DNA from 4 places in the Enterobacter sp. RIT637 genome. Region 4 is predicted to be linked to each of the others. Evidence: predicted binding sites of a transcription regulator. Region 4 holds the regulator's gene; each other region holds the start of a gene.
The links. The regulator CRP, encoded in region 4, controls carbon source genes, mostly activating them, when cyclic AMP is high. The targets are predictions, from matches to a motif close to ATGTGANNNNNNTCACAT.
Positions count from the first base shown of each region.

Region 1: bhsA (multiple stress resistance protein BhsA) is a predicted target of CRP. The motif match lies at 1,994-2,011, and genes of this name have one in related genera.
Region 2: udp (uridine phosphorylase) is a predicted target of CRP. The motif match lies at 2,875-2,892, and genes of this name have one in related genera.
Region 3: deoC (deoxyribose-phosphate aldolase) is a predicted target of CRP. The motif match lies at 6,814-6,831, and genes of this name have one in related genera.

Region 1 is NZ_JAIHAZ010000001.1:282,635-290,747, forward strand. Features, by position in the region: gene K5E19_RS01325 (NAD(P)/FAD-dependent oxidoreductase) at 1-409, shown strand, start outside; gene K5E19_RS01330 (glycine zipper 2TM domain-containing protein) at 604-1,143, shown strand; gene comR (TetR family copper-responsive transcriptional repressor ComR) at 1,203-1,838, opposite strand; gene bhsA (multiple stress resistance protein BhsA) at 2,083-2,340, shown strand; gene K5E19_RS01345 (L,D-transpeptidase family protein) at 2,412-3,377, opposite strand; gene mfd (transcription-repair coupling factor) at 3,520-6,966, opposite strand; gene K5E19_RS01355 (acyltransferase family protein) at 7,115-8,113, opposite strand, start outside.
Region 2 is NZ_JAIHAZ010000005.1:176,605-184,717, reverse strand. Features, by position in the region: gene ubiE (bifunctional demethylmenaquinone methyltransferase/2-methoxy-6-polyprenyl-1,4-benzoquinol methylase UbiE) at 1-325, opposite strand, end outside; gene rmuC (DNA recombination protein RmuC) at 392-1,849, opposite strand; gene udp (uridine phosphorylase) at 1,989-2,750, opposite strand; gene K5E19_RS10785 (dienelactone hydrolase family protein) at 3,007-3,813, shown strand; gene metE (5-methyltetrahydropteroyltriglutamate--homocysteine S-methyltransferase) at 3,862-6,123, opposite strand; gene metR (HTH-type transcriptional regulator MetR) at 6,239-7,192, shown strand; gene K5E19_RS10770 (carboxylate/amino acid/amine transporter) at 7,080-7,979, opposite strand; gene yigL (sugar/pyridoxal phosphate phosphatase YigL) at 8,062-8,113, opposite strand, start outside.
Region 3 is NZ_JAIHAZ010000017.1:12,268-20,380, forward strand. Features, by position in the region: gene prfC (peptide chain release factor 3) at 1-1,157, shown strand, start outside; gene osmY (molecular chaperone OsmY) at 1,462-2,079, shown strand; gene K5E19_RS19475 (DUF1328 domain-containing protein) at 2,207-2,368, shown strand; gene K5E19_RS19480 (patatin family protein) at 2,491-3,543, shown strand; gene K5E19_RS19485 (TatD family hydrolase) at 3,540-4,322, shown strand; gene K5E19_RS19490 (YjjW family glycine radical enzyme activase) at 4,317-5,177, opposite strand; gene K5E19_RS19495 (YjjI family glycine radical enzyme) at 5,152-6,699, opposite strand; gene deoC (deoxyribose-phosphate aldolase) at 6,962-7,741, shown strand; gene deoA (thymidine phosphorylase) at 7,851-8,113, shown strand, end outside.
Region 4 is NZ_JAIHAZ010000011.1:81,976-90,088, forward strand. Features, by position in the region: gene tsgA (MFS transporter TsgA) at 1-820, opposite strand, end outside; gene ppiA (peptidylprolyl isomerase A) at 1,099-1,671, shown strand; gene K5E19_RS16040 (putative adenosine monophosphate-protein transferase Fic) at 1,778-2,362, shown strand; gene pabA (aminodeoxychorismate synthase component 2) at 2,392-2,955, shown strand; gene K5E19_RS16050 (aspartate aminotransferase family protein) at 3,043-4,263, shown strand; gene K5E19_RS16055 (YccS/YhfK family putative transporter) at 4,260-6,347, opposite strand; gene crp (cAMP-activated global transcriptional regulator CRP) at 6,405-7,037, opposite strand; gene K5E19_RS16065 (OsmC family protein) at 7,349-7,753, shown strand; gene K5E19_RS16070 (phosphoribulokinase) at 7,841-8,113, opposite strand, start outside.

The DNA of each region.
Region 1 (8,113 bases), on a different contig from region 4:
GCCGACGCTGCAAACCACGCGTGACCCGGAAATCTTCGCTATTGGTGACTGTGCGTCCTGCGCGCGGCCTGAAGGTGGGTTCGTGCCGCCGCGCGCTCAGGCTGCTCACCAGATGGCGAGCCTGGTGCTGCACAACATCCTGGCGCAGTACAAAGGGAAGCCAATGAAGTCGTATGTCTATAAAGATCACGGCTCACTGGTGTCGCTGTCTAACTTCTCCACCGTGGGTAGCCTGATGGGTAACCTGATGCGCGGCTCCATGATGGTCGAAGGGCGCATTGCACGCTTCGTGTATATCTCCCTTTACCGTATGCATCAGATCGCACTGCACGGCTACTTCAAAACCGGTCTGATGATGCTGGTCGGCAGAATCAACCGCGTGATCCGCCCACGACTGAAGCTGCACTGATTTTTCTCTCCCTCCGGGCCATCCGGAGGGAAGTTTTTAGCATTTCATGCTGTGCATCACACTTTGTGTGCTTAAGAGTTCTCTCAAACACGATATATCTCCGCCATACGCCCATTTTTTAATCCTTTGTCTTATTGGCGACGACTGAGCCCTGCTGCAAAATAGTTTCCAATAGCAACAAAGGAGGAAGTCCCGTGAATAAATCAATGTTGGCGGGTATAGGGATTGGCGTCGCTGCTGCGCTAGGTGTGGCTGCCGTAGCCGGTCTCAACGTACTTGATCGTGGCCCGCAGTATGCGCAGGTCGTTTCTGCTACCCCCATTAAAGAAACCGTGAAAACTCCTCGCCAGGAGTGCCGTAACGTCTCCGTGACTCACCGTCGTCCGGTACAGGATGAAAACCGCATTGCCGGTTCTGTTCTCGGTGCCGTAGCCGGTGGCGTGATTGGTCATCAGTTTGGTGGCGGGCGAGGCAAAGATGTGGCGACGGTCGTGGGGGCGCTGGGTGGCGGCTATGCCGGTAATCAGGTGCAGGGCGCAATGCAGGACAACGACACGTACACCACTACCCAGCAGCGCTGCAAAACCGTCTATGACAAGTCCGAAAAAATGCTGGGCTATGACGTAACTTACAAAATTGGCGACCAGCAGGGCAAAATCCGCATGGATAAAGACCCTGGCACCCAGATCCCTCTGGACAACAATGGTCAGCTGGTACTGAACAACAAAGTGTAAAAAAGATGTTCTCTGAACTTAGCTCCTCATGCGCTCAGGCTGAGGAGCTTTTTTTTGCCCTAGAGTTTAAGCAGTTCAGGCCACAGGCGCAGCGTGGTTTGCGTAATACCCTGCAGTTTTTCAAGCGTAGCCCCTTCACGGGCGCTGATGGACATACCCTGTAAAATACAGCTCAGGTATTGCGCCAGCTCCTGCGGGCGGCAGTGCGCCGGGATTTCACCGCGCTGCCGCCGCTGGGCCAGAAACGTACTTAACGTCTCCTCCTGCATGGCATGGCGTGATTTCACCGTATTGGCAATCTCTTTAGACGACGCAGCAAGCGTGGCGGAGGTGTTGATCATAAAACAGCCCGCGGGTGTGTCTTTGCTCGTAAAGCAGGTCGCGACGGCGCAGAAGTAGTCCTGCAACGCCTGCTCAACGCTTTTCTCTTCGCAAAAAAGCTGCGCTTCGTGTTTTGCCGCAAAGCGCGAGATGTATCTGTCCAGTACTGCCCTGAACAGCCCCTCTTTGTTGGTAAATTCCGCATACAGCGTGGGTGCCTTGGCGCCGGTCGCTTCCACCAGATCGGAAAGCGAGGTCGCTTCGTACCCATGTTGCCAGAAGAGTGTCATGGCCTTATCGAGCGCCGCATCCCTGTCGAACACTTTTGGTCGGCCACGGCTTTTCTTTGCGCAACTCGTGACATCGGTTGTCATTTGCCGTTGGTCCTCAGTTGGTTTGTTGAATGACCATTATAAAAATAAACCCATCCCGCGACCAGCGTAGTTTGCTTAAAAATAAATTAATCATATGGGTATGAAAATTAAAGAGATTAAAATTAATTTAATGGTCGTTATAAAAACATGTTGACGTGTGAGCTGGATCACATCTATCATTTACCTATCGATCGTTAAGTAAATAACTTACGACGCCAAATTCATCTGCCTAAAGGTAAAAATCATGAAAAACGTAAAAACCCTGATCGCTGCTGCTGTACTTAGCTCACTCTCTTTCGCAAGCTTCGCCGCTGTAGAAGTCCAATCTACTCCAGCTGACCAACAAAAAGTGGGGACCATCTCTGCAAACGCGGGGACAAACCTGGGCTCTCTGGAAGATCAGCTTGCGCAGAAAGCGGATGAGATGGGTGCTAAATCTTTCCGTATCACCTCAGTAACCGGCCCTAACACCCTGCACGGTACTGCTGTTATCTATAAATAAGCCTGGCTAAACCCTCATTTATGCCACTGCTATAAAAAAAGCCCTGCATTTGCAGGGCTTTTTTTTGGCGCTTACATTGACTGCGGAGTGACATCTCCATGCCGCGTGACGTCGACAGGCATTCCTGACCGGGCTTCCATCGCGCGCTCCATCACCAGGCTATCGGTGTTCGTATTCGATTTAAAGCTCACCAGCGCGGCATTCAGTGGAATGGGCAGTGTCTGCGGATCGTCACCGAGGTGTTTTGATAATGGCTGGTGAATTTCGACCAGCCGTACGCCACCCGGCTCTTCTGAAACTTTGATTGGCGTATTGATAATATTCACTTTTGTGCCCGGCGTAATCACGCTATAGAGCGTCTTGATGTCGTCATCGCGCAGACGAATACAGCCGGAGCTCACGCGCATACCAATGCCGAAATCCGCATTTGTTCCATGCAGCAGATAAACCCCGCCATAAGCTGCGAGGCGGATCGCATGATGACCCATCGGGTTGTCCGGGCCCGCTGGCACGACTGTAGGCAGATCGATACCCTGAGCTTTATAGCGTGCGCGAATATTTGCCGTGGGTGTCCAGGTTGGGTTAGCGCGTTTATCCGACACGGTAGTGACCATCGTTGGGGTCAGCGTGTCGCCGCCCAGCTGGCCGATACCGATAGGGTAAACGGTCACTTCTTTTTTACCCGGCGGATAATAGTAAAGTCGAAGCTCGGCAAGGTTGATCACGATCCCCTGGCGCGGTGCATCGGGCAGAATGGCCTGAAGCGGGATCGTCAGCACGCTGCCGGCGCGCGGCACGTAAGGATCGACTCCGGGGTTGGCCTGCAGCAAGGCCAGAAAGCCGACATTATATTTTTTGGCAATGGCCTCCAGCGAACCCCCATTATTTTCAACGACGTGAAAACGGTTCTGCCCGACAACATTGCTGCCAGGGGGGGGAAGGGGCCAGGTGTTTGCGCGAGCAGGTAGCGCAACGGCTACCGTAGCGGCAAGCGCAAGCAGGGTGATCCAGCGACTGAAACGCGAAGCGGTCATCATCATAATCCGTATAAATGATAAGGTTATTGTTTTATAAAGGGTTAATGATAATTATGGCGAACAGGTCTGTCGGGAAGATCGGGTGAAGTGCAAAGAGTTTGTAAATTGTCCCCCGCTAGCCAGGCGCTAACGGGGGAGAAGATTACGCGATAGCGTTCTCTTCAAGCTGGCGCATAAAGTTGCGCACCCAGTCCATGCGGGTTTTGCGTTCTGTTAGCTCCTGAGTAAAACGCAGGCGCGTCGGACCGTCCAGGCGGAAGTGCTGCGGCTGTTTTTGCAGCAGGCCAATCAACCACATCGGATCGACATGGTTTTTTTCCGCGAACTCAATCACGCCGCCTTTTTCATTTCCTTCGAGCTTACGAATGCCCAGCTTTTGCGCCTGCTGACGAAGCCGCGCAATATCCAGCAGATTTCTCGCGGCATCCGGCAGCAACCCGAAGCGGTCGATCAGCTCCACTTTGATCTCTTCCAGCTCGTTTTCTTTTTTCGCACTGGCGATACGTTTGTAGAACGACAGACGGGTATTCACATCAGGAATGAAATCATCCGGCAGCAGGGAAGGCATACGCAATTCCACCTCGGTCTGCTGGCTGGTCAAATCTTCCAGCGACGGCTCGCGTCCGGCCTTCAGCGCATCGACGGCATTTTCCAGCAGTTCCATATAGAGCGAGAAGCCGATGGTTTCCATCGAGCCGCTCTGGTCTTCACCCAGCAGTTCACCGGCGCCGCGGATCTCGAGATCGTGTGTCGCCAGCGCAAAGCCCGCGCCGAGGTCTTCCAGCGAGGCGATGGCTTCCAGACGCTTTTGCGCGTCGGTGGTCATCGCTTTCGGATGCGGCGTCAGCAGCCAGGCGTAGGCCTGATGGTGCGAACGCCCGACGCGACCGCGCAGCTGGTGCAGCTGCGCCAGGCCAAAGTGATCCGCGCGTTCGATAATAATCGTGTTCGCGGTCGGGATATCAATACCGGTTTCAATGATGGTGGTACACACCAGCACGTTGAAGCGCTGGTGGTGGAAATCATTCATCACCCGCTCCAGCTCGCGCTCGCGCATCTGCCCGTGACCGATGGCTATACGCGCTTCCGGCACCAGCTCCGCCAGCCTGTCCGCCGCTTTCTGAATGTTCTCTACGTCGTTGTAGAGGTAGTACACCTGACCGCCGCGCAGCACTTCACGCAGGATCGCTTCGCGCACCACCAGATTGTCATACTCGCGGACAAAGGTTTTTACCGCCAGACGACGCGCCGGTGGCGTCGCGATAATCGACAGATCGCGCATGCCGCTCATTGCCATATTCAGCGTACGCGGGATCGGCGTGGCGGTCAGGGTCAGGATATCGACGTCGGCACGCATCGCTTTGATGCGCTCCTTATGGCGCACCCCGAAGCGGTGCTCTTCGTCGACGATCAGCAGCCCCAGATCTTTCCACTTCACGTCGCTTTGCAGCAGCTTGTGGGTGCCGATCAGAATATCGATTTTGCCTTCGCTTGCCTGTTCCAGAATTTGCGTCTGCTCTTTGGCGCTGCGAAAACGGGAGAGCATCTCGATACGCACCGGCCAGTTGGCAAAGCGGTCGCGGAAGTTGTCGAAGTGCTGCTGGGCAAGCAGGGTAGTAGGGACCAGCACCGCCACCTGCTTGTTGTTCTCTACGGCCAGGAAGGCGGCGCGCATGGCGACTTCAGTTTTACCGAAGCCCACGTCACCGCACACCAGGCGGTCCATCGCCAGCGGCTGACACATGTCGCTCAGCACGGCGTTAATGGCCTGCGCCTGATCCGGCGTGGTTTCAAACGGGAAGCTGTCGCAGAACAGCTGATACTGCTCTTTATCATGCTTAAACGCATAACCTTCTTTTGCCGCGCGCTGGGCGTAGATGTCCAGCAGCTCGGCCGCCACGTCGCGCACTTTTTCCGCCGCCTTCTGGCGCGCGCGCGCCCAGGCGTCGCCGCCCAGCTTGTGCAGCGGCGCATTGTCTTCGGCACCCCCCGCATAGCGGCTGATCAGGTGCAGGGACGAGACCGGCACGTAGAGCTTGGCGTCGTTGGCGTAGGTCAGCATCAGGTATTCGCCTTTGATACCGCCCGCTTCGAGGGTCGTCATCCCCTGGTAGCGTCCGACGCCGTGCTCGAGGTGAACAATCGGCTGGCCAGGATGCAGTTCGGCCAGGTTGCGGATCAGCGTGTCCGGATTGATGGTGCGACGGCTATCCTGACGGCGGCGCGCCACGCGCTCGCCGAGAAGGTCGCTTTCGCAAATCAGTGCCATGTTGTTGAGCGTGTCGATAAACCCATGCTCAGCGGCACCGATCATCAGATAGCGGCCCGTTCCGGTGGCGTCGTCCAGCCGCAAAATGCGCTTTGGCGCGATCTTGATGCGGCCAAGCAGTTCGCCTAACGCTTCGCGACGACCTTCGCTCTCAACGGAGAACACCACCGGCCCGCTAAAGGATTCCAGGAACTTGCGCAGATTATCCAGCGGGGATTTTTGCTGCGCCTGAACGGAGAGGTCCGGCAGCGTTTGGAAGGCCAGGTTGGTATTGGCCGCTTTATCCGCGAGCGAGTCGGTTCTGAGCTGCATGCGCGGCCAGCGCTTCAGCTCGGCGTTGAGCTCATCGGTGCGCAGCCAAAGCGTCTCAGGCGGCAGCAGCGGACGCATCGGATCCACGCCACGGTTCTCGAAGCGGGCGCGGGTTTCGCTCTCAAAGCGGCTTGCGCTGGTCTCGATATCTCCGGTGTTTACAATCAGCGTATTCGCCGGGAAGTAGCTGAACAGCGCGGGCAGAGGCTCGTTAAAGAACAGGGGCTGCCAGTATTCGATCCCCGCAGGCAGCGTGCCTTTGCTGACCTGCTGATAAATGTGCTCGGCATCGCGCTTCACGTCAAACCGGTCGCGCCACTGGCTTCGGAAGAGCTCGATAGCGGTTTTGTCCGTCGGGAATTCATGTGCGGGCAGCAGGTTGATGGATTCCACCTCTTCCAGCGTGCGCTGCGTGTCGGCGTCGAACACGCGGAGGCTGTCGATTTCATCATCAAAGAAATCCAGACGGTACGGCTGGTCGCTGCCCATTGGGTAAAGATCGAGCAGCGCGCCGCGGGTGGCGTATTCGCCGTGCTCCATCACCTGATCGACATGGCGATAACCGGCACCGTCAAGCTGCGCGCGCAGGGCATCACGCGACAGGCGCTGGCCTTTTTTCATCACCAGCGCATGGCCGTGCAGATAGCTGTGCGGGCAGACGCGCTGCATCAGCGTATTGATCGGCACAATTAACACGCCGCGCTGCATGGTCGGAAGCTGATAGAGCGTTGACAGGCGTGAAGAGATGATCTCCTGATGCGGGGAGAAGCTGTCATACGGCAGCGTTTCCCAGTCGGCCAGGCTGGACACCAGGCTATCGGTAAATTGACGGATTTCGTCATGCAGGCGCAGGGCATTTTGCATATCCGGGGCAACCAGCACCACCGGGCCGGGATGGCGCTCAGCGATTTCTGCCACCAGCGTGGCGCACGCCGCGCCCGTGAGTTCGCCCAGCTGGCGTTGGTCGCCTGCTTTAACAGGCAAGGTAAAGCGATAGTGTTCAGGCATGGCTATGTCAGAGTCTCTTATGGATATACCAACAGTATTGGGGCATATCACTGATACGCAATGTCTTTATTATCCTCGATCGTTTTGCATTAGCAAATCGTAAGCGTATGGGAGGCAGTTCGCCCCCGAAAAGGGGGCGGAGAGGAGATCAGCGGGTCGCAGTTGACGGGGCGAGCGTAGCGGGTGGGGAGAAAAAGACATCGCCAAAGAGAGAGGTGGAAATCTTGCGTATGCCGAGCCCAACAAGGGTGCAGACCAGCAGGCTGGCGAACGGATAGACCAGAATCAGCGTTAACTCGGCCCACACCGGCCAGTACGCGGCATTCATTTCACCAATCAGGAACAGGCTGAATGCCTCTATTAAAATGCGATGCGTGGTGTAAATCGCAATGGTATTCGAACCCACCACATTCAACAGGTTGTCGGGATGAACGGCATAACGTTGTTCAACGCTGTAGAAAAGCTTCATGATCAGCACAATCGACAGCAGGGAGAGCAGGAGCGGAACGTTTGCAAACCACAGCACAACGGATACCCCGGCGAACGCGACCATCGCCAGCCAGACGCGACGTATTTCCAGCGCCTTCATCCAGGCCATGAGCTGCGCACCGTACCACGCGCCCAGGCTGTAGTAGATCATATTACGCACGACGCTGTTCATTCCCCACCACGGCAGCGGCAGGAAGTTAATGGCAATGCTTGCCAGCGCGAGCAGTCCCAGAACTGGCAATTTCCAGCGGCTCAGCAGTTTACACAGCGTGAAGTAGACCACCAGGGCATACAGATACCACAGGCTGGTGCTGGCCGTGAGCATACCCAGAATAAAGCCCGAGACCGAGTCGGCGTAGGCCGCATTCGACGAGGTTGCCAGTTCACGTTCCGGTGCGAGCCAGGCATTCAGGTGGGTCAGCGCCTGCCACTGCAGGATCCCCCACAGCGCCAGCACCCAGACGATGCTCCAGATGCGCTTGTCGAGGCTGGTGCGCCAGTCCACTTCATCAATGTATCGGCGGATCAGAAAGCCGGAGATAAAGAAGAACACCGGCATGCGGAACGGTGCGAGATACAGGTTAAAATAGACCCAGCATTTGGCGAGAAGCCCTGACAGCGGATGCTGCAGCCCGCTGAGATGAGGATAAAAGGTGAT
Region 2 (8,113 bases), on a different contig from region 4:
GCAGCTTCTCGCGTCCCATTTTCAGCATTGAGTCGTTGATATCTGCCAGCACAACGCGACCGGTTTCACCCACCAGACGGGAGAATTTCGCCGTCAGATCGCCCGTACCGCCAGCCAGATCGAGAACTGTTTGTCCACGACGCACACCGCTGCAGTCAATAGTAAAGCGCTTCCACAAGCGATGAATGCCGAACGACATCAGGTCATTCATCACATCGTACTTCGCCGCCACGGAATGAAATACGTGGGCCACCATGTCAGCTTTCTGCGCTTTGGCTACAGTCTGAAAGCCAAAGTGCGTCGTGTCTTGTGAATCGTCAACCATCTCAGAGCCTGCTTATCAGTAAAATGTTCGTGAAGTGTAACAGATTGGGCGCGTTTGCCCTACGATTCAACCACCGCGAAAGAAACGCGTCGGCTGCTCTTCTGGCGATAAATTCGCTGCTAAATCGTTGTCTTCACTGTGTCTATTTTGTTCATCTGCGCCTTCACGCAGGCGGAACTCTTCATCCTGCGACGTCGCCTGTTCAACCAATTCCGGATTAATCTCGCGCTTCACCTCCACCCCCAGGCTGCGAAACGCTTCGGCTTGCGCCAGCAGGTTGCCGCGCCCGGAGGAGAGCTTTTTCATCGCCTGGCGGTAGTTATCCTGCGCACGATCCAGGCTCTGCCCGACCGAGGACATATCGTCCACAAACAGGCGCATTTTGTCGTACAGCTTGCTGGCACGGTCGGCAATCTGCTGCGCGTTGCGGCTTTGATGCTCGTAACGCCACAGGTTAGCAATGGTCCGCAAGGCCACCAGCAGCGTAGTCGGGCTGACCAGCATAATATTATTTTTCAGCGCTTCGGTGATCAGTTCGGGCTGTCTGTCGAGCGCCAGCAGGAAGGCGGGCTCTACCGGGATAAACATCAGCACGTAATCCAGCGAGCGCAGCCCCGGTAACTGCTGATAATCCTTTCTGCCGAGCAGACGAATATGGTTACGAACGGAGGCGATGTGTTCCTGCAGCGCCGATTCGCGGGTGTAATCATCTTCCGCGTTGAAATAGCGCTCGTAGGCCACCAGCGTCATTTTGGCGTCAATCACCACATCTTTACCCTGCGGCAGACGTACAATGACATCCGGCTGCATGCGCGAGCGGGCATCGTTTTCAATGCTGACCTGGGTTTCGTATTCGTACCCTTCGCGCAGGCCAGAGGCCTCCAGCACGCGCGTCAGCACCACTTCCCCCCAGTTCCCCTGCGTTTTGTTATCGCCTTTGAGCGCGCGCGTCAGGTTCACCGCCTCCTGCGCCATCTGTGCGTTTAGCTGCTGAAGATTGCGAATTTCATGCGCCAGAGTGTGTCGCTCGCGCGCCTCCTGGCCAAAGCTGTCCTGCACCTGACGGCGAAACCCGTCCAGCTGTTCACGCAGCGGTGTCAGCAGGCTATTCAGGCTCTGGCGGTTCTGTTCGTCAACGCGGCGGTTGCTGTGTTCGAAAATACGGTTGGCGAGGTTCTCAAACTGCTCGCTGAGGCGCTGCTCGCTGTTGATCATCTGGCGGATTTTGTCTTCCGCATGCAGTTGGGTGGATTCAAGACGGGTGGTGACTTCGCGGAGATCGGCCTCCAGCGAGGTGTTGATGTCGCGCAGGTTACGCAGTTCATTATTGAGCAGCTCGCATTCGTCGCGCCAGTGCGAGCCTTGAGCAAGCTGTTGTTTTGTGGCGCTTAGCTCTGAGACGATCTCTTCACGTTCTGCCAGCTGATCGGCTTTCATCTGCGCATGCTGGTAGCCAGAAATCAGCCAGCCTACCGCCACGCTCACCAACGCAACCACCGCATAAATCAGGATTGAGATATCCACAATGCCCCCTGCATCAACGTATTACCCGCACAAAATAGAATTGTGCTGTATAAACGTCCAGTTTGAAAGGGTTTTCCTGCGAGGCGCTACGCAAAAAATAAAGGCCGAACGCGTCGGCCTTTTATCTCAGAGAGGAGGACTAGATCAGGCGGCGAGCCGCTTCCACCACGATTTTCACCGCATGACTTTCGGTCTGCTTCATGGTTTCGGCGTTCGGGATCTCCTGCTGGGTACGGTTGACGATAACGCCCGCCACCATACCGGCACGCAGACCCTGGCTTGCGCACATGGTCAGCAGCGTTGCAGATTCCATTTCGTAGTTCATCACGCCCATGGACTGCCACTCTTCCATAGAGCCTTTGAAACGGCTTACCACGCGGCCTGAGAAGGTGTCGTAACGCTCCTGGCCCGGGTAGAAGGTATCGGAAGAAGCGGTGACGCCCACGTGAGTGGTCGCGCCTACGGATTTCGCGGCCTCAACCAGCGCGGTGGTGCATTCGAAATCGGCTACTGCCGGGAATTCCATTGGTGCAAAGTGCAGGCTTGCGCCGTCCAGACGTACAGATGCGGTCGTGACCAGCACGTCGCCGACGTTGATGTGCGGCTGGATAGCGCCGGTGGTGCCGATACGCAGGAAAGTACGAATGCCCAGCTGCGCCAGCTCTTCCACCGCAATAGACGTAGACGGGCCACCGATACCGGTAGAGCACACGATCACCGCTTTGCCATCCAGCTCTGCGCGCCAGGTGGTGAATTCACGATGGGCTGCCAGCTTGACCGGCTTATCCATCAGCGCGGCGATCTTTTCCACACGCTCAGGATCGCCAGGGACGATAGCGAGCGTAGCCCCTTGTAAATCGTTTTTAGTGAGGCCGAGATGAAAAACATCAGACTTAGACATAGGGTGACTCCTCTGTGGGTCGGTTAGTCAGAAGAAGTAAAACGGTACTTTACAGAAGCACTCCATAGAATTTCGTGACACACCTCACCATGAATGAAAATTATTGCAGTTAATTTCCATTAAATAGTGACTTACATCACATTAACAAGTTATATCGCCAGGTGCTGCACAAAAGATAGACCGTATAAGGCACTGTGGGTTGTTAACCTGGTGACTATATTTACCTTTGCGCTAACTCATTGGTACGGAGAATGCCATGACTGAAAAAACCGGTTTTGCACCTGCTGCGGCTCCGCATGCTTCAACCATCGTCTCAACCTCAGAAGAAGCCATTACTGCGGGCGAGACCTCCATCCCCTCGCAGGGGGAGAATATGCCTGCTTATCACGCGCGACCAAAATCGGCAGAGGGTCCGCTGCCGATCGTGATTGTGGTTCAGGAAATTTTTGGCGTTCACGAGCATATTCGCGACCTCTGCCGCCGGCTGGCGCTGGAAGGGTACCTGGCCATTGCGCCAGAGCTCTATTTCCGTCAGGGCGATCCGAACGATTACAGCGATATCCCTACGTTGTTCAACAATCTGGTGAGCAAAGTCCCGGATGCCCAGGTGCTGGCTGACCTTGATCACGTTGCCAGCTGGGCCGCGCGCAACGGGGGCGATGCACATCGTCTGCTGGTGACCGGATTCTGCTGGGGCGGACGCATTAGCTGGCTGTATGCCGCGCATAACCCGCAGCTGAAAGCGGCCGTCGCCTGGTACGGCAAGCTGGTAGGTGAAAAAACGCTGAACTCGCCGAAGCAGCCTGTTGATATCGCTACGGATTTGAATGCGCCGGTGTTAGGGCTTTACGGTGGTCAGGATACCGGCATTCCGCTTGATACCGTCGAGACCATGCGCCATGCGCTACGCGCGGCGAATGCGAAAGCGGAGATCGTGGTCTACCCGGATGCCGGACACGCGTTTAATGCCGATTATCGCCCGAGCTATCACGCAGAATCAGCCAAAGATGGCTGGCAGCGGATGCTGGCGTGGTTTAGCCAGCACGGCGGCAAAAAAGCCTAAAAGCAAAAAAGCCCGGTGGCGGCAACGCCTTACCGGGCCTACGCTTTATCAAGCCTGACGCAAGTTCTGCGCCGCCTTCACCATGTTCGCCAGCGCCGCACGCGTCTCCGGCCAGCCGCGGGTTTTCAGTCCACAGTCCGGGTTCACCCACAGACGTTCCGCCGGAATGCGCTGGGCCGCTTTTTTCAGCAGGGCTTCAATCCACTCCACGCTGGGCACGTTCGGGGAGTGAATGTCGTACACGCCCGGCCCGATTTCATTCGGGTAGTCGAACTCTTCAAACGACTCCAGCAGCTCCATGTCTGAACGCGAGGTCTCGATGGTGATCACGTCGGCGTCCAGCGCGGCAATCGAATCCATGATGTCGTTAAATTCGCAGTAGCACATGTGGGTGTGGATCTGGGTATCATCCTTCGCCACCGCGGCGTTGATGCGGAACGCTTCCACGCCCCACTGCAGGTAGGCATCCCAGTCGCTGCGGCGCAGCGGCAGACCTTCGCGCAGCGCCGGTTCGTCAATCTGGATGATGCCAATGCCTGCGGCTTCCAGATCCGCCACTTCATCACGCAGCGCCAGCGCGATTTGCTTCGCGATGGTTTCACGGGTCACGTCTTCGCGCGGGAAGGACCAGCAGAGAATGGTTACCGGACCGGTGAGCATCCCTTTTACCGGCTTGTCGGTCAGGGACTGGGCATACTTCGCCCACTCCACGGTGATCGCTTCCGGGCGGCTGACGTCGCCGATGACCACTGGCGGCTTCACGCAGCGGGAGCCATAGCTCTGCACCCAGCCGTTCTGGGTAAAGACGAAGCCGTCCAGGTGCTCACCGAAGTATTCCACCATGTCGTTACGCTCGGCCTCGCCGTGCACCAGCACGTCCAGACCTAAACGCTCCTGCTCGATAATTGCCTGCTTGATGTGCTCAGCGATACCGGTGCGGTAGTTGTTCGCATCCAGGTTGCCCTTCTTGAAGTCCAGACGCAGTCCGCGGATTTCGGTGGTTTGCGGGAAAGAACCAATTGTGGTGGTCGGCCACGCGGGCAGGTTGAAACGGACACGCTGCGCTTCGGCGCGTACTTCATACGGGCTCTGGCGCTGGCTGTCCTGCGCGGTGATGGCCGCCAGGCGTTTTTCCACCGCCGGGTTGTGCACCCGCGCCGAGTGACGACGCGCCTGGATCGGTGCGCTCCATTCGGTAATCGCCGCCGTCTCGCCGCTGTTCAGCGCATCGCGCAGCAGCGTTAGCTCTTCGCATTTTTGCAGGGCGAAGGCAAACCAGCTTTTTACTTCAGGGTCGAGACGTGTCTCCACGCTGAGATCGATTGGACTATGCAGAAGCGAGCAAGAGGATGCCACCCACAGCTCTCGTTTGCCGACGATGTCCTTGATCTGTGCATATTTCTCCGTCAGATCGGCACGCCAGACGTTGCGACCGTTAACCAGCCCGGCAGAAAGCAGCCAGTCCGCTGGCAGGCGTTTGTGCAGCTCTGCGACGTCGTCTTTACCGTGAACGAGGTCAACGTGCAGGCCCTGCACCGGCAGCGCGGTAATAGTCTTCAGGTTTGGCGTCACGCCTTCGAAATAGGTAGTGAGCAGCAGCTTCACCTGCCCGGTGAGCACGTCATACGCCGATTTGAAGGCATCAAGCCACGCCTGCGGCAGCTCGAGCACCAGCGCCGGTTCGTCGATTTGCACCCACTGAATGCCGCGCTTGCCCAGCTCGATCAGCACCTGTTTGTAGACCGGCAGAATATCCTTCAGCAGGCTGAGGCGGTCAAACTGTTCGCCTTTTACCTTACCCAGCCACAGGTAGGTGACTGGCCCCAGCAATACGGGCTTCACCTGATGACCCAGCGCCAGCGCTTCGTCCACTTCTTCCAGCAGTTGCGTCCAGGTCAGCCTGAACTCCTGACCTTTCACGAACTCCGGCACCATATAGTGGTAGTTGGTGTTGAACCACTTGGTCATTTCCGCCGCTGCCGCTGGCTCACCCGTTGGTGCACGGCCACGGCCGATGCGGAACAGGGTATCGATATCCACCGATCCATCTTTGTTCTGATGACGAGCCGGCACGTTGCCAAGCAGCAGGCTGGTCGTCAGAACATGGTCGTACCAGGCGAAATCGCCCACCGGCAGCAGGTCAATGCCCGCCTGTTTTTGCTGCTCCCAGTGACGGGCGCGTAGCTCGCGTCCCACCGTCAGCAGTTCTTCACGGGTGGTGTTACCCGCCCAGTAGCTTTCTTGCGCTTTTTTCAGTTCGCGGCGCAGGCCAACGCGAGGAAAACCGAGAGTGTGATTGCGGATTATCATGTTATGCCCCTTATGAAATTTGCTATTTAGACGTCCAGATGTTTACACATCTATAATTGGCAGGTACTGTATATTCCTCAAGCGCAAAATGTTCATGGCGAAGTGAAGGACTTTCATGATCGAGATTAAACACCTGAAAACGCTACAAGCGTTGCGGAACTGCGGTTCTCTTGCGGCAGCGGCGGCCACGCTGCACCAGACCCAGTCTGCCCTTTCTCACCAGTTCAGCGATCTGGAACAACGCCTCGGCTTCCGTCTTTTTGTGCGTAAGAGCCAGCCTCTGCGCTTTACGCCGCAGGGTGAAATTCTGCTGCAGCTGGCAAACCAGGTACTGCCGCAGATCGCCAGCGCGTTGCAGTCCTGCAACGAGCCGCAGCAAACCAAACTGCGCATTGCCATTGAGTGCCATAGCTGTATTCAGTGGCTGACCCCCGCGCTTGAGAACTTCCGCCAGAAGTGGCCGCAGGTGGAGATGGACTTCAAATCCGGCGTGACCTTTGATCCGCAGCCCTCGCTGCAGCAGGGCGAGCTGGATCTGGTGATGACGTCCGACATCCTGCCGCGCAGCGGCCTGCACTATTCGCCGATGTTTGATTATGAAGTGCGCCTGGTACTGGCCCCGGACCATCCGCTGGCCAGCAAAACGCGCATCACGCCGGAAGATCTGGCGACGGAAACGCTGCTGATTTATCCCGTGCAGCGCAGTCGTCTGGATATCTGGCGTCACTTCCTGCAGCCTGCGGGGATTAGCCCACAGCTAAAAAGCGTGGATAACACCCTGCTGTTGATTCAGATGGTAGCGGCCAGAATGGGCATCGCGGCGCTGCCGCACTGGGTGGTGGAGAGTTTTGAACGCCAGGGTCTGGTGGTGACCAAAACCCTGGGTGAAGGACTGTGGAGTCGACTGTACTCTGCCGTGCGCGATGGCGAGCAGCGTCAGCCGGTTACGGAAGCGTTTATTCGCTCAGCGCGGAACCACGCGTGCGACCATCTTCCGTTTGTGCGGAGCGCGGAGCGACCCAACGGCGATGTACCCACAGCGAAGCCAGGATCACCGCTCCCCCAATAAGGAAGCTCGGCCAGTGCGGCTGCTCCTGCCAGATGGCGAGATTGACCAGCAGCCCTGCCGGGACATGCACGTTATTCATGATCCCCAGCGTACCGGCGTCTACCTGCGTAGCGCCGTAGTTCCACATGAAGTATCCCAGCCCGGAAGCCACTACGCCCAGCCAGACCAGAACGCCCCACTGCACGGTGGTGGTCGGCAGTTTTTGCGGGTTACCGAGCATAAACCACGCCACCACCGCGACAATCGCGGCCCCCATATAAAACCAGGCAAACGCGTTATGCTGCGGCATCGGACGGGTTTCCATCAGGCGTTTGTAGCCCACCATGCCGATGGCGAAGCTGATGTTGGCGAGCTGGACGAACATCAGCCCGGTCCAGAAGTGATCGCTGACCTTGTCATAGCGAATAATCGCCGCGCCGATCACCGCCAGCGCCGCGCTTAAAAGATATCCCCAGCGCAGGCGACGCCTGCTGAGCAGATCGTAGATCAGCGTGATATAGAGCGGCGTGAGCACGGTGAACAGCAGGAATTCCGAGACGGACAGATAAACGTAGGCCCGGAAGCTGAACAGGTACATGATGCCGAGCTGCATCGCGCCCACCAGCATATACAGCAGAATCGTTTTCAGCGATTGTCCGCGCGCGCGCAGAAACGGCAGGAACACCAGCGCCGCCAGCCCCACCCGCATCAGTACCGAGAAGTAGCTGTCGACCGATCCGGCAAGGTATTCGCCAATCAGGCTAAAGGAGAAGGCCCACAGGATAGTGGTGATAATGAGTAGCGCCACAATGCTTGTCTCTCAGAAAGAAGGACAGGCATTGTAGCGAACTCTTTAGTTGACAACTGAGCAATAAATAATCAGATGAAGATTATTCAAGGAACAGCTTGCGCAGATACTTAGGCACAGAGTTATCGCCATTA
Region 3 (8,113 bases), on a different contig from region 4:
ACCGTGACATCCGCGATCCGATGGAAGTAATGGACGAAGTCGAAAGCGAGCTGAAGATCGCCTGTGCGCCAATCACCTGGCCGATCGGCTGCGGCAAGCTGTTTAAAGGGGTCTATCACCTCTATAAAGATGAAACCTACCTGTATCAGACCGGTAAAGGCCACACCATTCAGGAAGTCCGCGTCGTTAAAGGCCTGGATAACCCTGAACTGGACGCTGCCGTCGGCGAAGAGCTGGCCGCGCAGCTGCGTGACGAGCTGGAACTGGTGAAAGGCGCATCTCACGAGTTCGATAAAGATCTGTTCCTGGCGGGTGAAATTACGCCAGTGTTCTTCGGTACCGCGCTGGGTAACTTCGGCGTTGACCATATGCTCGACGGACTGGTGGAGTGGGCGCCGCGCCCGATGCCGCGTAAAACCGACACCCGTGAAGTGGAAGCGCAGGAAGAGAAGTTCACCGGCTTCGTCTTCAAAATTCAGGCCAACATGGACCCGAAACACCGCGACCGCGTAGCCTTTATGCGCGTGGTGTCCGGCAAGTATGAGAAGGGCATGAAGCTGCGCCAGGTGCGTACCGGGAAAGACGTGGTGATCTCCGACGCGCTGACCTTTATGGCGGGCGACCGTTCGCACGTTGAAGAAGCTTATCCGGGCGACATCATCGGTCTGCATAACCACGGCACCATCCAGATCGGCGATACCTTCACCCAGGGTGAAATGATGAAGTTCACCGGTATTCCGAACTTCGCACCGGAGCTGTTCCGTCGTATTCGCCTGCGCGACCCGCTGAAGCAGAAACAGCTGCTGAAAGGCCTGGTTCAGCTTTCCGAAGAGGGTGCCGTGCAGGTGTTCCGCCCAATCGCCAACAACGATCTGATCGTGGGTGCGGTCGGCGTGCTGCAGTTCGACGTGGTGGTTGCTCGTCTGAAGAGCGAGTATAACGTGGAAGCGATCTACGAATCGGTAAACGTGGCGACCGCGCGCTGGGTTGAGTGTTCTGACGTGAAGAAATTCGAAGAATTTAAGCGTAAGAATGAGATCCAGCTGGCGCTGGATGGCGGCGATAACCTGACCTATATCGCCCCAACCATGGTAAACCTGAACCTGACGCAGGAACGTTATCCTGACGTTCAGTTCCGCAAAACCCGCGAGCACTAATCCCCTCTCAGAGCACGGCTGCCGCCGTGCTCTTCTTTAATTCCTGTCTTATTAATCCCTTGCGGAATGTTCTTAATTCACGGCAATTTCACGCCTTTTGCTCATTTTCTATCCGATTCTGAAAGCGACACTGTGAGAGTGATCTATATTTAACTCAGTGTTTAGCACCGGGCGTGGATGAATAAACTGTTCAATGCATGACTAGAGGTTCTCCATTTCACCCGTGTGCTTATTCGCGAAATATAAAACTAGTAATAAAGGAAGTTTGTCGCTCGAATGACGGGCAAAACACAGGAATACATCGATGAATATGACAAGACTTAAGATTTCTAAAACTCTGCTGGCTGTGACTCTGGGTAGCGTTCTGGTTAGCGGTTCTGCCCTGGCGGAAAGCAGCACCATGGATAAAGCACAGTCCACTGCCAACACTGCAGGGGAAAAAATCGATAGCTCTATGAATAAAGTCGGTAATTTCATGGATGACAGCTCCATCACAGCAAAAGTGAAAGCCGCACTGGTGGATGATGAAGCCATCAAGAGCACCGATATTTCCGTGAAGACCGACAAAAAAGTCGTCACCCTGAGCGGCTTTGTGGAAAGCCAGGCCCAGGCCGAAAAGGCTGTTAACGTGGCGAAGGGTGTCGAGGGTGTCGCGTCCGTAAGCGATAAATTGCACGTTCGTGACAGCAAAGACAGCTCCGTGAAGGGTTATGCCGGGGATGCGGCAACCACCAGCGAAATCAAAGCTAAACTGTTAGCAGATGACATCGTGCCTTCCCGCAAGGTGAAAGTGGAAACCACTGATGGTGTGGTGCAGCTTTCCGGTACGGTTGATTCCCAGGCACAAATTGAACGTGCCGAATCTATCGCGAAAGCGATTGATGGTGTGAAAAGCGTTAAAAACGATCTGAAAGCGAAGTAAATCTTCACCATTCGCCCGTCTGGCTGAGGCCAGCGGGCGAAATAAGAACGACTCTGGAAAAACGCCGGTGAGTGACCTGAGCGCTCACGTTTAGCGGCCGACATTAACTATGGTAAAGGAGAGGCTTATGTTTCGTTGGGGCATTATATTTCTGGTTATCGCGTTAATTGCCGCCGCTTTGGGCTTTGGTGGATTGGCGGGTACAGCGGCCTGGGCAGCAAAAATTGTCTTCGTCGTTGGTATTATTCTGTTCCTGGTCAGTCTGTTTACAGGTCGACGCCGTCCTTAGCAAAACGCAATATTTCATAAACAAAGTAAAGCCAGTCCTCGTGACTGGCTTTTTCTCGTTTGAGAACCTGAAGGGATGGCGTTACTGTGTCTGAACACAATAATGAAAACAGGAAGGCAGAGGTGGGGCAGCGAATTCCCGTTACGCTCGGCAATATTGCGCCGCTGACGTTAAAACCGTTCCGCACGGGGCAACTTGCACTGGTTTGTGAAGGTGGTGGCCAGCGCGGTATTTTCACCGCGGGCGTGCTCGACGAATTTATGCGCGCGCAGTTCAACCCGTTTGACCTCTACTTCGGTACTTCTGCCGGGGCACAGAATCTCTCCGCTTATGTCTGCAACCAGCCCGGCTACGCGCGCAAAGTGATTATGCGCTACACCACGGCAAAAGAATTTTTTAACCCGGTGCGCTTCGTGCGCGGCGGCAACCTGATCGATCTCGACTGGCTGCTGGATTCCACATCCAGTCAGATGCCGCTGGCGATGGATACCGCCGCCCGTCTGTTTGATGCCGGAAAAGAGTTCTGGATGTGCGCCAGCCGGGGTGATGATTATTCGCCGGGTTACTTTTCGCCGCAGAAAGAGAACTGGCTGGATATTATCCGCGCCTCCAGCGCCATTCCCGGGTTTTATCGAACCGGTGCGCTGCTGGATGGCATCAGCTATCTGGACGGTGGGATCAGTGACGCGGTGCCGGTACAGGAGGCCGCCCGACGCGGGGCGAAAACCATCGTGGTGATCCGAACCGTACCATCGCAGATGTATTACACGCCGCAGTGGTTTAAACGCATGGAGCGCTGGCTGGGCGACAGCAGCCTGCAGCCGCTGGTGAATATCGCGAAGCAGCATGAAACCACCTACGGCGCGATGCAGCGTTTCATTGAAAAACCACCGGGTAAGCTGCGTATCTTCGAAATTTATCCGCCGAAGCCGCTGCTGAGCATGGCGCTCGGCAGCCGTATTCCTGCGCTGCGCATGGATTACAAGACGGGGCGACTGTGCGGACGCTATTTCCTGGCGACGGTAGGCAAAATGCTGGCGGAGCAACCGCCGCTTCATCGGCATAAACGCATTATCACCCCGCCTGCCATTGTCGCCAACGACCCGCTGACCTTGCCGCTGGTGGATATTCCCCAGGCGAACGATGTTCCACTGGATAACGAGGATCTGGCGTGACGTACCGCTTTGTCGATACCCATTGTCACTTTGATTTTCCCCCCTTCAGCAGCGACGAGGTGCCGAGCATCGATCGCGCCGCACGGGCGGGAGTCGACGCGATTATTGTGCCCGCGATTGAAGCGGCGTATTTCGAGCGGGTGCTGAATCTTGCCCGCCGTCACGACGCGCTGTATGCCGCACTGGGTCTGCATCCCATCGTGATTGAACATCATCTGGACGAACATCTCGATAGCCTGGACGCCGTTTTGCAAACGGCGGAGAAGAAGCTGGTTGCCATCGGTGAGATCGGCCTCGATCTTTATCGCGAGGATCCACAGTTTGAGCGCCAGCAGACGATCCTCGACGCGCAGCTCAGGCTGGCGAAGCGCCACGATCTGCCGGTGATCCTCCATTCGAGACGCACGCACGATAAGCTGGCGATGCACCTGAAACGCATCGATCTGCCGCGCACGGGCGTCGTACACGGTTTCTCCGGCAGCCTGCAGCAGGCGCAGCGTTTTATCGAGCTGGGCTATAAAATCGGCGTCGGCGGCACCATCACCTATCCGCGTGCCAGTAAAACCCGTGACGTGATGGCACAGCTGCCGCTGTCGGCGCTGCTGCTGGAAACCGACGCGCCCGATATGCCGCTGAATGGTTTTCAGGGGCAGCCGAATCGCCCGGAACAGGCGGCGCGCGTGTTTACCACCCTGTGTGAACTGCGAAAGGAGCCTGAAGAGGTGATTGCCGATGCGCTGCTTGAGAATACGCGTACGCTATTTGGCATCACGCTATAGATACAGCGACGGGCGGATCACGGTGATCCACTGTTCTTCCAGCGCCAGAGCCAGCGGTTCCACGTCGTCCGGCGTCGCGCTACGCCATGACGCCGCCTCACCGTAAACGCCATGCGCATGAAACGCGTTGATGCGCACCGGCACATTTCCAAGCCCGTGGATAAAGGTCGTCAGCGGTTTAAGATGTTCCAGATAATCACACTGCTCCGGGATGACCAGCAGGCGGAGTTCTGTCAAACGGTGACGATCTGCCAGCCAGCGGATGCCCTGCTTAATCTGCGGGTTTTCGCGTCCGGTCAGGAAGCGGTGATGCTCGTTCCCCCACGCCTTGAGATCCAGCATTGCGCCATCCAGCACTGGCAGCAGCTTTTGCCAGCCGGTTTCGCTTAACAGACCGTTGCTGTCTACCAGACAGGTGAGGTGACGCAGGGCGGGATCGGCTTTGATCGCGGTGAACAGGGCGATCAAAAACGGCAATTGCGTTGTGGCTTCACCGCCGCTCACGGTGATCCCTTCGATAAACGGTGCGGATTTGCGGATCTGGGTGAGGATCTCTTCCACGCTGAAGCGGTGCGCCATAGGCGTTGCCTGCTGCTGGCACAGGTGCAGGCAGGTGTCGCACTGCTGGCAGTCACTCTCCTGCCACCAGACGCGTCCGGCCTGAATGGTCAGCGCGTCGTGCGGGCAGTGGGGCACGCAGTCGCCGCAGTCGTTGCAGCGGCCGATCGTCCACGGGTTATGGCAGGTTTTACAGCGCAGGTTACAGCCCTGCAGGAACAGGGCCAGGCGGCTGCCCGGCCCGTCCACGCAGGAAAAAGGAATGACCTGACTAACTAAAGCGCATCTGCTGTTCATGGCTAATCACGCGCGGCTGACGTTCCAGAATACGGGTATTGCGTGCGGCTTCTTCCCCCAGCCACGTGGTGTTGGTTCTCGAACCCGCTTCCCGGTATTTCTCCAGATCCGATAGTCGCACCATGTAGCCAGTGACGCGCACCAGATCGTTACCCGCCACGTTGGCGGTGAATTCACGCATACCGGCCCTGAACGCGCCCAGGCAAAGCTGAACCACCGCCTGCGGGTTGCGTTTTACCGTCTCCTCCAGGGTGAGAATATCGCTGATTCCGGAGTGATAATGTTTGTGGTGTGGCGCAACGGCCAGCAGATGGCTGATGGGATCCGGCTCGTCGCCATAGGGCAGGCGCGCGCCCGGCGTGGTGCCAGAATCGGAACTGATCCCGGACTGCGCGTGAAGCATCGCGCGGTGCTTCCAGCCGTGTTTCACCGGCGTGTTTTCGACAAACGCTGCAAGCTGTTCGCTGATGCGATACCCCAGCGCGTTAGCCCGTTCGTCTTTACCGTAACGGCCCTCAATGCCTTCCTTCTCGCAGAGCGCGTTTACCGCTTCCGCCAGACCGTACATGCCAAACATGGGCACAAACCGATCGGCATCAATCAGCCCCTCTTTCACCAGGAAGCTATTCTCAAAGAAGCCAGATTGCTCATACAGGAAATCGCAGCGCGCATCGATGATGGCGATTTGCTGCTGACAGTAGTGCGGGAGCACGCGGGTGAAGAAGTCTTCAATGGATGTGCTGCGTTCAGCAATGGCTTTGAGGTTAAGGCGCACCAGTGTGCTGCCACCGCCTGCAAGCGGCAGGGAGTTGTAACAACTCACCACGCCGTAACGTCCTTTTGTGAAAATTTTATCATTCACCGGACCATTGGAAATATGCGGTTTGCTGCATTCACATATGTTTTTGGCTACCTCAAGCAGCAAATCATCCGGGGTGATATCGGGATCGTAGATAAAGGTCAGGTTCGGTGCGACCTGCTTCAGCTCTGCGTCGGCACGAAGAATGGCGCGTGTAACGGGCGTATCCGCAGGGCCGATATTGGCGTGCATAAACGCATCCGGTAGCGTACGGTCGAGATAGCGCCAGAAACGTTTTATTCGGCTATCGATCTCTTCTTGTGTTAGAATTCTAACATATGGAGTTAATATCGCATCAAGCTGACCGAGATAGACCGGCATCGATGTGACGGACGGAACATGGTGGTAGAGGATGGTTAACAGCGAGAGGGCGTCGTCGAGATCTTCCGCGCCTTCCAGCTCCAGCCACTCTGAACCGTTAGCCAGAAATTTTGCGTAATCCGGCAGAACGTAGCGCGGTTTGTAAGGCGCATGGCCTTCGAACATGTCGCAGATAAACCCTTCGTCCAGCGCGGCGCGTGCGGCCTCAGGGAGTGCCGGATAAGACAGGTTGTTCTCCGCTTCCAGCGCCAGAAAATGACGTTTTTGTTCCGGGGTTAACACCGGGCTTGTCACAATGTGCTGGCAACGTTGTTGCAGGGCGTCGGGGCTGGAGTGGGGCATATTCGCTTCCTTGAATGTTCTGCGGATGATGAACGGATTGTAGGAAGCCAGCCTGTCGGGGCTTTTGATCCGACAGGGGGTATTGCTGCTTTAGTCGGCAATTCAGGCGCTAAAGTTTGAAGAAGATCTCATTACAGTAATGCAAATTTGTACGCAGCTTTCATTAACTGTGATGAATGTCGAAGTGTGGATGCGGGTGAATGTTAGAATACTCACAGACCCGCAAGGTAAAATTTATACGGCACTGCCGTTGGAGAATGTTATGACCGATTTAACTGCAAGCAGCCTGCGTGCGTTGAAGCTGATGGACCTGACCACCCTGAACGATGACGACACCAATGAAAAAGTCATCGCCCTGTGCCATCAGGCGAAAACGCCGGTGGGTAACACCGCAGCCATCTGTATCTACCCGCGCTTTATCCCGATTGCCCGTAAGACGCTGAAAGAGCAGGGCACGCCGGACGTGCGCATTGCAACCGTAACTAACTTCCCGCATGGCAACGATGATATCGAGATTGCGCTGGCAGAGACCCGCGCGGCGATTGCCTACGGTGCAGACGAAGTTGACGTGGTGTTCCCGTACCGCGCGCTGATCGCCGGCAACGAGCAGGTCGGTTTTGACCTGGTGAAAGCCTGTAAAGACGCGTGTGCGGCGGCAAACGTGCTGCTGAAAGTGATCATCGAAACCGGCGAGCTGAAAGAAGAAGCGCTGATTCGTAAAGCGTCTGAAATCTCCATTAAAGCCGGTGCGGACTTCATCAAAACCTCTACCGGTAAAGTGCCGGTGAATGCGACCCCGGAAAGCGCGCGCATCATGATGGAAGTCATCCGCGACATGGGCGTGTCCAAAACCGTTGGTTTCAAACCTGCGGGCGGCGTGCGTACTGCTGAAGACGCTCAGCAGTTCCTGGCAATTGCCGACGAGCTGTTCGGCGCTGACTGGGCTGATTCCCGCCACTACCGCTTCGGCGCGTCCAGCCTGCTGGCCAGCCTGCTGAAAGCGCTGGGTCACGGCGACGGTAAGAGCGCAAGCAGCTACTGATTGCCAGACAATGCCGGATGACGCTTCGCTTATCCGGCCTACAGGATCGTAGGGCGGGTAAGCGTAGCGCCACCCGCCTCAACTCCCCCGATTCCGCATGGAGGTTACCGTGTTTCTCGCACAAGAAATTATTCGTAAAAAACGTGATGGTCATGCATTAAGCGACGAAGAGATTCGCTTCTTTATCAACGGCATTCGTGATAACACCGTCTCAGAAGGGCAGATTGCGGCTCTGGCGATGACCATTTTCTTCCACGATATGTCGATGCCCGAGCGTGTGTCGCTGACCATGGCGATGCGAGATTCAGGAACCGTTCTGGACTGGAAAAGCCTCAACCTTAACGGCCCGATTGTGGACAAACACTCCACTGG
Region 4 (8,113 bases):
GAATACGCTGCAGGTCGAAGAAGCGCAGAATGAAGCTAAACGCCCACATGCCGAACATGTAAGACATCCAGAAATCGCTCACCAGCTTACCCGCGTCGTTCAGGCTCATGCCCAGCCCTTTCGCGTATTCCGGTACCCAGGAGATAAAGCCCAGCTGGCCCAGGATGTAGCACAGGGCGGCAACGGAGAGGAACAGCACGCCGATGCCCCACTTTTCTTTCGCCACAGGCTCTGCGGTAGTTTGCGCTTTCTTGCCCAGCACCGGGAACTCACAGCCGAAGGTGAGAATAAAGATCGCCACGTAGACCAGACCGATGCAGGCATAAACCCAGTACCACTCGATGCTGCGCGCCAGCAGCGCGGCGGCCACCATCGGGAAAATCATCCCGGCCATGCTGAAGAAGGAGTCGGTAAATAGCAGACGCGCGCCGCGCTGGCGGCCTTCATACATATGGGTAATCAGGAACGTACCGATCGACATGGTGATCCCGCTGACCAGACCGAGCACGAACATGGCGGCGGAGAACAGCGCGATGCTGTGGCTCAGCATCAGGCCCGCCACGGCGGCGACCATCAGCACAAAACCAAAGCGCAGCTGGGTTTTCAGCGGCACAATTTCCATCAGCCAGGCATTCAGGAAGATAGAGATCAGGATCCCCGCGTTGAGGAAGGTAAAGGTGTTACTCATGCTGGAAACGGGCAGCTGGAAGTAGTCTGCGATATTTCCCATCACCATCCCGGTGACGATCACCAACGCGCCGGTCAGGGCGTAGGAGAAGAAGCTGATCCATGTGAGCTTGATGCGATTGCTGTTAGTCATGTCTGGCCTGTTCATAAAAAGAAAAGCGCCGGGAAGGCGCTGTGAGCGGGCAGATTTTAGACTTGAAAGTGATCTAATTAAATCTTTTCAGAAAATATTGATCGCATTTGCATATTTTTGTGTGATGCAGATCACGTAAAATGGCGCTATTACCAATCGTTTGCGCGGTAACAACTGTTTCAATTTCGTAAAATTAGGTAAAAGGCTGGTCTCCGTTCATACTGCTCTTTAGAATCAAGCCATTCGCTTTTTATACTGCGCTTTGTTAAGGAATTCTCATGCTCAAATCAACACTGGCGGCTGTTGCAGCTGTGTTTGCTCTTTCTGCCGTTTCCCCTGCTGCGCTGGCAGCCAAGGGTGACCCTCACGTCCTGCTGACCACCTCCGCAGGGAATATTGAGCTGGAACTGAACAGCCAGAAAGCCCCTGTTTCTGTGAAAAACTTCCTCGACTACGTGAACAGTGGGTTCTACAACAACACCACCTTCCACCGCGTGATCCCGGGCTTTATGGTGCAGGGCGGCGGCTTCAACGAGCAGATGCAGCAGAAGCAGCCAAACCCGCCGATTAAAAACGAAGCGGACAACGGCCTGCTGAACAAGCGCGGCACCATCTCCATGGCGCGTACCGCAGACAAAGACAGCGCGACCAGCCAGTTCTTCCTCAACGTGGCGGATAACGCCTTCCTTGACCACGGCCAGCGTGACTTTGGCTATGCCGTCTTCGGTAAAATCGTGAAAGGGATGGACGTAGCGGACAAGATTTCTCAGGTGCCTACTCACGACGTCGGCCCGTATCAGAATGTCCCGTCAAAACCGGTCGTTATCCTCTCCGCGAAAGTTCTGCCGTAACTCTTCTGAACGCGGGTTTCTTCTGCCCGCGTTATGTCACCCTCCCTGCGAAAGCGCGTTTTGCTGCTTATACTTGTGGCAAACGGACTATTCAGGGAGGCGTTAAGTGAAAAAACTCACCGACAAGCAAAAATCCCGTCTCTGGGAACAGCAGCGTAGCGTCAATTTGCAGGCCAGTTGTCTCCTTGAAAAAGGTCATGGTCCCTCAGCGCCCCATATTGAGACGCTGGCGCTTGGGCCATCCGCGCCCGGGTTGCCCCATCTGTGCCTGATTCACCGCCATCTGTACCACAGCGAGATGAAGCAGGCCGGCGAATTCCGTACCGACGATATTTTTAAGGGTGACATTCCCTTCTGCCATTTCGAGTACATCGAGAAGATGGGCAACGAGCTGATGGCGGCGCTGGAAAGCGAAAAGTATCTTGTGGGTCTTGAGAAGGCGGCGTTTGTTGACCGGGTTAGCCACTATTATTGCGAAATTAACATGCTGCATCCTTTTATGCGCGGCAACGGTATTGCCCAGCGCGTTTTCTTCGAGCAGCTGGCGCTCCACGCGGGCTACGCGCTGGACTGGCGCGATATCGATCCTGAGCAGTGGGTGGCGGCTAACCGAAGCGGCGCAACGGGAGATTTGACCGCGTTAAACGCTATCTTTGCCAAAGTAGTGAGCGAAGCGCGGGAATCTGAGTAGAATAGGGCGGCATTTTTTCGGGAGCCGCCATGATTCTGCTGATTGATAACTACGATTCCTTCACCTGGAACCTTTACCAGTATTTTTGCGAACTGGGTGCTGAGGTGGTTGTCCGCCGCAACGACGAGATCGATCTCGCCGATATCGAGACGCTGGCTCCGCAGAAAATCGTGATTTCGCCGGGGCCGTGTACGCCGTCGGAGTCGGGTATTTCTCTGGATGTAATCCGCCACTATGCCGGCAAGCTGCCGATTCTGGGCGTCTGCCTGGGCCATCAGGCGATTGCTCAGGCGTTTGGTGCCACCATCGTGCGCGCCGCCAAAGTGATGCACGGGAAAACCTCTCCGGTCACGCACTCCGGCACCGGAGTATTCACGGGGCTTAATAATCCGTTAACCGTGACGCGCTACCATTCTCTGGTTATTGACCCGCCTACGCTGCCCGCCTGCTTTGAGGTCACCGCCTGGAGCGAGACGCAGGAGATCATGGGTATCCGCCACCGCGAGTGGGATCTCGAAGGCGTGCAGTTCCACCCGGAAAGTATCCTCAGCGAGCAGGGGCACGCGCTGCTGGCAAATTTCCTCAATCGCTGAATATCTGTTGCCTTGCTGTGATTTTTTATGCATATTTTGTGATTATATTTTCACAATCACTGTGACATAAAAATGGATGGTCATGACATGGCAACTGAACAACCAGCAATTACCCGCGCAACATTTGATGAAGTGATCCTGCCGATTTATGCACCGGCTGAGTTTATCCCGGTGAAGGGGAAAGGCAGCCGCGTCTGGGATCAGCAGGGCAAAGAGTATGTTGATTTCGCGGGCGGCATTGCGGTGACGGCGCTGGGCCATTGCCATCCCGCGCTGGTGGAGGCGCTGAAAACCCAGGGCGAAACCCTGTGGCACACCAGCAACGTGTTCACCAACGAACCGGCGCTGCGCCTGGGACGTAAGATCATCGATGCCACTTTCGCGGAACGCGTGCTGTTTATGAACTCCGGCACCGAAGCCAACGAAACGGCGTTTAAGCTGGCGCGCTACTACGCCACAACGCGCCACAGCCCGTACAAAACCAAAATCATCGCCTTCCACAATGCCTTCCACGGACGCTCTTTCTTTACCGTCTCCGTTGGCGGCCAGCCGAAATACTCAGACGGATTTGGCCCGAAACCGGCCGATATCGTCCACGTGCCGTTTAACGATCTGCACGCGGTGAAAGCGGTAATGGACGACCACACCTGCGCGGTGGTGGTCGAGCCTATTCAGGGCGAAGGCGGCGTGACCGCTGCGACGCCGGAATTCCTGAAAGGGCTGCGCGAGCTGTGCGACGAACATCAGGCACTGCTGGTCTTTGATGAAGTCCAGTGCGGGATGGGGCGTACCGGGGATCTGTTTGCCTACATGCACTACGGCGTGACGCCGGACATCCTGACCAGCGCCAAAGCGCTCGGCGGCGGTTTCCCGGTGAGTGCGGTGCTGACGACGCAGGAGATTGCTTCCGCGTTCCACGTCGGCTCTCACGGCTCCACCTACGGCGGTAACCCGCTGGCGAGCGCCGTGGCGGGAGCCGCGTTTGATATTATCAATACGCCTGAGGTGCTGAACGGCGTTAGCGCGAAGCGTGAGCTGTTCGTGAAGCATCTCCAGCAGATTAACGATGAATATAATGTGTTCAGCGAGATCCGCGGCATGGGGCTGCTGATTGGCGCCGAGCTGACGCCGCAGTACAAAGGCCGCGCGCGTGATTTCCTGCACGCCGCCGCGCACGAAGGGGTGATGGTGCTCAATGCCGGGCCGGACGTGATGCGCTTTGCGCCGTCGCTGGTGGTGGAAGACAAAGACATCGAAGACGGGTTAACCCGCTTTGCCGCGGCGGTCGCGAAGATCGTTAAAGGCTAATACTCGGTTCGCTTTAACCGGCGCGTTAACCAAATACCGTGATGCGGGCGCTGACGCCATGCCACCGACGAAATGGTGTGCATGGTGTTCAGATGCCCGAGAACGCGCTGCAAATGCTGCTCCAGCGTGCTCATTGGCCCGTGGGTTAACGTCTCCGGCGCTTCCAGAATATTCGAATCCCCCGCCTCGCCCGGCGAGTCATACTCCAGACGCTGCTGGCACCGCTGCAACGCAATTTCACACGACTGCAAATAGCGCTGCGCCAGATCCGGCGTCAGCATCGTGTGCTCGCGCGCCAGTGTGGTCATGGCGTTAATGTGCTCGACGATAAACTGGCTGTGCGTCACCCACAGCTTCATGTCTGCCAGATAGTGCGAGTTAAAGCCCGGCTCCTGCATCGCCTGGTTGAGCGAGTTAAACAGGGCGTTGTGCGCCTGGTTGACCTTCATCCGCTGATACGCCAGCGGGGAGGGCTGCGGGTCGTCGCTGAGGATCAGGCGAATGGCCTGCTGGTCGGCCTCCAGCGCATCATGGGCGTTCTGCCTGAGCAATCCGCTCTGCCACTGCGGCCACAGCCAGACCATGCCGCCGAAGGCAATCAGGCAGCCAATCAGCGTATCGACCAGCCGAGCCACGATAAACTGCTCGCCGTTGAGCGTGAGCAGCTGCAGGGTGTACACCGCCGTGACCGTAAAGCCCACCATTGCCCAGCCGTAGTTTTTACGGATGATCAGATAGCTCACCATGGTGATCGCCAGCATCCCGACCAGCGTATAGCCTTCCGGCACGTGGAAGTGCAGCGTCACGCCCGCAATAATCAGCCCGGCCAGGGTTCCGCCAGCCCGGTGGAAGATACGCACTCGCGTGGCCCCGTAGCCGTTCTGCGTCACAAACAGCACGGTCATTAAGATCCAGTAGGGTTTCGGCAGGTGCAGCGCCATGCCCATCAGGCTGGCAATGCTCAGCATCACGCTTATCCGCGCCGCGTTGCGCAGGGCGGCGGATTTCAGTGACAGATAGCTTTTGAGCGCGGGCAGCAGCGGCAGACGTTTCTGCTTATCCGCCATCAGGTCACGCGGATAAAGCGGGCGCTGCGTGCGCAACACGCGGGCGATGCGGCTGAAGTGCCAGGCGGCAAACTGGCCTACCGGGTTATCCGGATGCTGACGGGCGATTTTCTCCAGCGCGCCGAGCTGTTTGTCCATGTTGAAGCGCGTGGGGTAGCGGTGATAGAGGATATCGTCAGCCAGAACCCTCAGCCGCGCGGCGACGGTCTGCGCGTTCCAGCGGATCACCGCTTCGGCATGGCTGCGCTCCACCAGCTTTTGCACCTCCTGCGGGTGGTGAAGGCTGACGGAGATATGCTCCTGCAGGTCCAGCCCCACCTGGAAGGTGCGCAGCAGCCGTTTGTATTCGTGGTTCTTGTTGGCGGCGAGCATGTGCAGCTGTTGGTAGCACTGGCTAATCAGGTCTACAACCTTTTGCTGGCGCGTCAGCAGCGGCGGCAGGGATTTCTCCGGGTCGGTATGCTGGGTGAGCAGGGTGTATTTGGCCTCGCAGTAATCCGCAAGCTGCACATAGAGCAGGCTCAGGGATTCACGCAGCGGCTGCTCCCGCCACAGCCAGAACCAAAACCAGTTAAACACCCCGTACCAGAGCGTGCCAAGGGCGTAGATCAGCAGCGGCTCCCACACCGGCATATTCCCGGCGAGGCTTAGCGTGAAAATGGCCGCAATCAGCGAGGCGGGCAGCAGTCGCGCGTGCAGCGAACTGATTTCCGCCGTCACGCCAAGCGTCATCGCCAGCACGGTCAGGATCAGCGGCAGCGGGATATCACGGGCAAGCAGGAGCTGTACCGCGAGACTACAGCCAGCAAACAGGCAGCCACCGATAATGAGGCGTTTGAAAAAGCGCTTATGCGGCGTGTCCAGACCGGCAATGTTGCAGCAGGCAGGCACGAGGGAAAACAGCAGACCTTGCTGAAGATGTCCGAGGATCAGGCCTATGGCCACAGGAAGGCACAACACCAGCGTTTGTCGCAGTGCGTAGTTAACTTCCGGGTGATAGATCAGCCTGCGCCACATGGGGAGTAGAGACAAAAACGGCGTGACACCTTGCGATGGCACGCCGTTTGAGCGGAATTAACGCGTTCCGTAAACCACGATGGTTTTACCGTGGGCGGAGATCAGGTTCTGGTCTTCCAGCATTTTCAGGATACGGCCCACTGTTTCACGGGAGCAACCGACGATCTGACCAATTTCCTGGCGGGTAATTTTAATTTGCATGCCGTCAGGGTGGGTCATGGCGTCTGGCTGTTTCGCCAGGTTCAGCAGGGTCTGCGCGATACGGCCGGTCACGTCCAGGAAGGCGAGGTTACCCACTTTCTCAGACGTCACCTGCAGACGGCGTGCCATCTGGGAAGAAAGACGCATCAGGATGTCAGGGTTAACCTGAATCAGCTGACGGAATTTCTTGTAAGAAATTTCAGCCACTTCACATGCTGTCTTTGCACGAACCCAGGCGCTACGTTCCTGGCCCTCTTCAAACAGGCCCAGTTCACCGATGAAATCGCCCTGGTTCAGATAAGAAAGGATCATCTCTTTCCCTTCTTCATCTTTGATCAGCACTGCCACCGAGCCTTTAACGATGTAATACAACGTTTCCGCTTTTTCACCCTGGTGAATCAGCGTGCTCTTCGATGGGTACTTATGAATGTGGCAATGAGACAAGAACCATTCGAGAGTCGGGTCTGTTTGCGGTTTGCCAAGCACCATGCGCTGTTATCCTCTGTTATAAGCTGTCACCAGAGTCATCAGATGCATCCGGACTCTGGGGTTGCAATCGAATTCTTACCCATACCCTGGGAAGTCGGCTGTCGTAACGTTTCGCAGCCAGTAAAGTTTGATGTCCTCTGCATACATGTGTAACGTCAATGTATTACTGTAGCATCCAGAGTGTTTTAGCATAGCTTTTGCCGCGTGTCTCCTGGTGTCTCGCTTCAGCATGATGCAGGTCGCCTTCCGTTGCGAGAAATGTAATGCACGCGTAATCTGTCACCAAAAATGCAACGTTGGAGTTAATGAATATGCAAGCGCGTGTGAAATGGGTTGAGGGTTTAACGTTCCTGGGCGAATCTGCTTCTGGACATCAGATTTTGATGGACGGTAACTCCGGCGACAAAGCCCCAAGCCCGATGGAGATGGTGCTGATGGCGGCGGGCGGATGCAGCGCAATTGACGTGGTGTCGATTTTGCAAAAAGGCCGTCATGATGTGACCGATTGCGAAGTGAAGCTTACTTCCGAACGTCGCGAAGAGGCGCCGCGCCTGTTCACGCACATTAATCTGCACTTTATCGTGACCGGTAAAGAACTGAAGGATGCCGCAGTATCGCGCGCCGTAGACCTTTCTGCGGAGAAATACTGCTCAGTGGCGTTAATGCTGGAGAAAGCGGTAAAAATCACGCATTCGTATGAAGTGATCGAGGCGTAAAAACAAAGCCCGGTGGCGCTGCGCTTACCGGGCCTACAACTGCACGAACGTAGGCCGGATAAGCGAAGCGCCATCCGGCAACAGACGTTACGCGATCTGCTTCCCTTCCATCAGTCGCTGGACCAGCGGCGTCATAATTAACTCCATCGCCAGCCCCATTTTTCCGCCCGGCACCACCAACGTATTCATGTGCGAAATAAACGAGCCCTGCAGCATCGCCAGCAGCCAGGGGTAATCAATGCCTTCGAGGTTGCGGAAGTGGATGACGACAAAGCTCTCATCCAGCGACGGGATGCTTTTAGCCGCAAACGGGTTGGAGGTATCTACCGTCGGCACGCGCTGGAAGTTGATGTGGGTGCG